DNA from 2 places in the Kitasatospora sp. NPDC007106 genome. Region 1 is predicted to be linked to the other one. Evidence: riboswitches for the same ligand, from Rfam matches in the RefSeq annotation. Region 1 holds a riboswitch; the other holds the start of a gene.
What was found. A riboswitch is a leader RNA that binds a small molecule or an ion and turns the genes downstream of it on or off. The one in region 1 is predicted to bind S-adenosylmethionine.

Region 1 (2,384 bases):
CCTTCGCCCTCGGCCTCGACGAGTAGGTAGGAGGGGCAGCACCCCCAGGGGCGCGTGCGCGGTTCCCCGCGCCCCTGAGTGCGTACCCCGAACGTCTCAGGCGGCCCGGTCGGTATCCGCGACGCAGCGGCCGCCCTCGTTGCGGTAGGACCAGCGGGCGCCGTCGGTGACCAGCTCGCGGACGGCGGCCAGGAAGCGGTCCACGTGCTCCTCCGGGGTGCCCGCGCCGAAGCTGACCCGGATCGCGTTGAGGCTCCGCTCCCCCGGCAGCGACGGCTCCGGCGCGCCGCACGCGGACGGCGCCGCCTCCTCCCCGCCGAGCAGCGTCCGCACCAGCGGGTGCGCGCAGAACAGGCCGTCGCGGACGCCGATGCCGTACTCGGCGGAGAGCGCCGCCGAGAAGTGCGAGCTGTTCCAGCCGCGGACGACGAAGGAGAGCACGCCCACCCGGGCGGACCGCTCGCCGAACAGGTTGAGCACCTTGACCTCGGGGATCCCGGCCAGCCCGGCGGTGAGCCGCTCGACGAGCGCCTGCTCGCGGGCCTCCAGGGCGTCGAACCCGGCCTCGGTGAGCGCCCGGCAGGCGGAGGCGATGGCGTAGGCGCCGATCACGTTGGGCGAGCCGGCCTCGTGGCGGGCCGGGCCGGTGTGCCACTCGACGGCCACCGAGCCGTCGGCCTCCCGGGCGACGGTGCGGCTGGCGCCGCCGCCCGCCAGGTAGGGCTCGGCGGCGTCGAGCCAGTCGCTGCGGCCGGCGAGCACCCCGGCGCCGAACGGCGCGTAGAGCTTGTGGCCGGAGAACGCGACCCAGTCGACGTCGAGTTCACGGACCGACAGGCGGTGGTGCGGGGCGAGCTGGGCGGCGTCCAGCACCACCCGGGCGCCGTGCCGGTGGGCGGTCTCGGTGAGTTCGGCGATCGGCCACAGTTCGCCGGTGACGTTGGAGGCGCCGGTGACGCACAGCAGGCGCGGGCCGTCCGGGGAACCGGCGGCGAGGGCGGCGTCCAGGGCGGCGACGGCCTCGGCGTGCGAGCGCGGGGCGCGCAGGTACTCGACCGTCAGACCGGCATGGCGCCAGGGCAGCAGGGAGGCATGGTGCTCGGTCTCGAAGGCGAACACCCGGGTGCCGGCGGGGAGGGCCCCGGCGAGCAGGTTGAGCGAGTCGGTGGTGGCGCGGGTGAACACCACCTGGTCGCCCGCGCGCAGGTCGAGGAAGTCGGCGACGGTGCGGCGGCTCTGCTCGAACAGGTCGGTGGAGAGCTGCGAGAGGTAGCCGGCGCCGCGGTGGACGCTGCCGTAGTAGGGGGCGTAGGCGGCGACGTCGTCCCAGACCCGCTGCAGGGCGGGGGCGCTGGCGGCGTAGTCGAGTGCGGCGTAGCCGACCTTCTCACCGGTGGCGAGCGGCACCTGGACGTCGTGGCCGAGGACGGCGAGCGGGGCGCAGAGGTCGGTGGAAAGCGACATGAGGATGCACTCCTTCACGGGGTGGGGACCCCGGGGAGCCATCGCCGGAAGTCCGCGCTTGCCACGCGGACGGTTCGCCGCACGGCCCGGTCCTCACCCAGGGCACCCCGCCACGGACGGAGGGTTGCCGGACAGCAAGCTGGGGCTTGACGCTGCCACTCATGACCTGCGCAGGACTCTAGGTGACCGCTGTGCGACGGGTCAAGCACGGCGGGGCGTGCGGGGGACCGGCCTCGGCCGGATGCCCCCGCGCGCCCCGTGCGGCTCGCCGGCGGCTCGCTACTTGTTCGTCGCCTCGGCCCAGCGCTTGAGCGTCGCCTCCGCCGCGCCCGAGTCGATGGCCGCGGCCGCCCGCTCGATCCCGGCGGCGAGCTGCTCGGCGAGCGGCGCGTCGGTGAGGTCGAGCACCGCCAGCGCGGCGGCCGTGTTGAGCAGGACGGCGTCCCGCACCGGGCCGCGCTCACCGGCGAACAGCCGCCGTGCGACGGCCGCGTTGTGCTCGGCGTCGGCCCCGCGGAGGGCTTCGATCCCGGCCAGTTCGATCCCGACGTCCCGCGGGTCGAAGTCCGCCTCGGTGACGGTGCCGTCCTTGACGATCCACACGTGCGAGGTGGTGCAGACGGTCAGTTCGTCCAGGCCGTCGTCGCCGCGGAAGACCAGTGCGGTGGCGCCGCGCCGGGCGAAGACGCCGGCGATCAGTCCGGCGAGCCGGGTGTCGAAGCAGCCGACGGCGTGCGAGGTGACCCGGGCCGGGTTGGTCAGCGGGCCGAGGATGTTGAAGGCGGTGGGCACGCCGAGCCCGGCCCGCGCGGTCGCCGCGTGCCGCATCGCGGGGTGGAACTTCGCCGCGAAGCAGAAGGTCAGGCCGACCTCCTCGGCCACCTCGGCGACCCGCCGGGCGCCGAGGTCGAGGCTGATGC
Region 2 (2,384 bases), on a different contig from region 1:
GACCGAGCGCCTGGCCGTCCTGGTGGCGGTGGTGCCGGACACCCACGTCGACCTGGGCCAGCGCGTCCAGCCCGACCTCCTCCAGGGCGTCCACCAGCAGGCCGAGCTCCACCCCGTACCCGGTCGGGAAGGGCAGTCGTTCCAGCAGGGTGCGGCGGGCCGCGTACTCGCCGCCGAGCGGCTGGACGAAGCCGGACAGCTGTGGCCAGTGCAGGTTGATCAGCGGCCGGGCGACGAGCTCGGTGACCCGTCCGCCGCCGGCCGGCACCACCGCGCCCTCGGTCTCCAGCGGCCGGTCGTACATCGCCTTGACCAGCTGCAGCGAGGGGTCGGTGAGCAGCGGGCCGACGATCCCGGTGACGAAGGCCGGGTCGAACTCGCGCAGGTCGGCGTCGACGAAGCAGACGATCGCGCCGGACGTCGCCAGCAGCGACCGCCAGAGCACCTCGCCCTTGCCGGGGGCAGCCGGCAGCCGGGGCAGGATGTCGTCGCGGTGGACCACCCGGGCGCCCGCCGTCCGGGCGGTCTCCGCCGTCCGGTCGACCGAGCCGGAGTCGACCACCACCAGCTCGTCGACCAGCGGGTGACGTTCCATCAACTCGCGGCGGACGGTGGCGACGATCTCCCCGACGGTGGGTTCCTCGTCGAGGGCGGGCAGCACCACGCTGACCGTTCCGGCGCTCCCCGCCGCCCGCTTGGCGGCGAGCAGCCGCTCCACCGGGTAGTCCGCCGCCGCCCAGGAGCGGCGACGCAGCCAGGACGCGACCTCGGGGAGGACGTCGGGACGGGGCTGCTCGGTCACGGTCTCGCTCCTCGTAACTTCCATCTCGCGGATCGGACGCCGCCTTTCGGCGCCGGGGCCTTCGGATACAGTCTTCGTACTGCGGTCGAGCCTTCGCACGCCGGGGTCACCGCAGCGAACACCACACAACTTCACAGAGCTCATCCAGAGGGACTGAGGGAACGGCCCGTCGACGTCCCGGCAACCTTCTCGCAGCGGCGGTCGCAGGCCTCCCGCGGGACAGGTGCCAATTCCGGCCTGTGGCGCAACCGCGCCGCGGGGAAGATGAGGAGAGAGGCCTCCGCCACCATGGCTACCGCTACCCCTGCATCCGCTGCCACCGTCGACCTCGGTCCGGCCGCAGCGCTTTCCTGTCGCGAGTGCGGCACCCGCTTCCCGCTCGGCCCGAGCTTCGCGTGCCTGGAGTGCTTCGGCCCGCTGGAGATCGCCTACGACTTCGGCGGCTACGACGCCGCGGAGCTCCGCAAGCGCATCGAGGCCGGCCCGGCCAGCATCTGGCGCTACGCCCCGCTGCTGCCGGTGCCCGCCGACGTGGCCGGCAAGCCCAACCTCAACCCCGGCTGGACCCCGCTGGTCAAGGCGGACAACCTGGGCCGCGAGCTCGGCTTCACCGCCCAGCTGCACGTCAAGGACGACTCCGGCAACCCCACGCACTCCTTCAAGGACCGCGTGGTGGCCTGTGCGATCGAGGCCGCCCGCGCCTTCGACTTCACCACGCTCTCCTGCTCCTCCACCGGCAACCTGGCCGGCGCGGTCGGTGCCGCCGCCGCCCGGGCCGGGTTCAAGTCCTGCGTGTTCATCCCGCACGACCTGGAGCAGGGCAAGATCGTCATGGCCGGTGTGTACGGTGGCGCCCTGGTCGGCATCGACGGCAACTACGACGACGTGAACCGCTTCTGCTCCGAGCTGATCGGCGACCCGGCCGGCGAGGGCTGGGGCTTCGTCAACGTCAACCTCCGCCCGTACTACGGCGAGGGCTCCAAGACGCTGGCCTACGAGATCTGCGAGCAGCTCGGCTGGCGGCTGCCGGAGCAGATCGTGATCCCGATCGCCTCGGGCTCCCAGCTCACCAAGATCGACAAGGGCCTGCAGGAGCTGATCAAGCTCGGCCTGGTCGAGGACCGGCCGTACAAGGTCTTCGGCGCCCAGGCCGAGGGCTGCTCCCCGGTGTCCGCCGCCTTCAAGGCCGGCCACGACGTGATCCGGCCGGTGAAGCCGAACACCATCGCCAAGTCGCTGGCGATCGGCAACCCGGCCGACGGCCCGTACGTGCTCGACATCGCCCGCCGCACCGGCGGCGCGGTCGAGGACGTCACCGACGCCGAGGTGGTGGCCGCCATCAAGCTGCTGGCGCGCACCGAGGGCATCTTCGCGGAGACCGCGGGCGGCGTGACCGTCGGCGTCCTCAAGAAGCTGGTCGAGACCGGGCAGTTGGACCCGTCGAAGGAGACCGTCGCCATCAACACCGGTGACGGCCTGAAGACCCTCGACGCGGTCGCCGACGCCGGACTGACCGCCACCATCCGTCCGACGCTGGAGTCCTTCCGCGCCGCCGGCCTCGCCTGAGCAGCCCACCCCTTCC

Region 2: linked by a shared signal. The riboswitch ahead of thrC (threonine synthase) and the one ahead of ABZ641_RS13180 (aminotransferase class V-fold PLP-dependent enzyme) in region 1 are both predicted to bind S-adenosylmethionine.

The regions. Positions count from the first base shown of each region.
Region 1 is NZ_JBEYFP010000113.1:8,759-11,142, reverse strand. Features, by position in the region: gene ABZ641_RS13185 (Lrp/AsnC ligand binding domain-containing protein) at 1-26, shown strand, start outside; gene ABZ641_RS13180 (aminotransferase class V-fold PLP-dependent enzyme) at 97-1,464, opposite strand; SAM riboswitch class IV at 1,514-1,631, opposite strand; gene trpD (anthranilate phosphoribosyltransferase) at 1,744-2,384, opposite strand, start outside.
Region 2 is NZ_JBEYFP010000043.1:15,635-18,018, forward strand. Features, by position in the region: gene ABZ641_RS07385 (glucosyl-3-phosphoglycerate synthase) at 1-802, opposite strand, end outside; SAM riboswitch class I at 940-1,073, shown strand; gene thrC (threonine synthase) at 1,091-2,368, shown strand.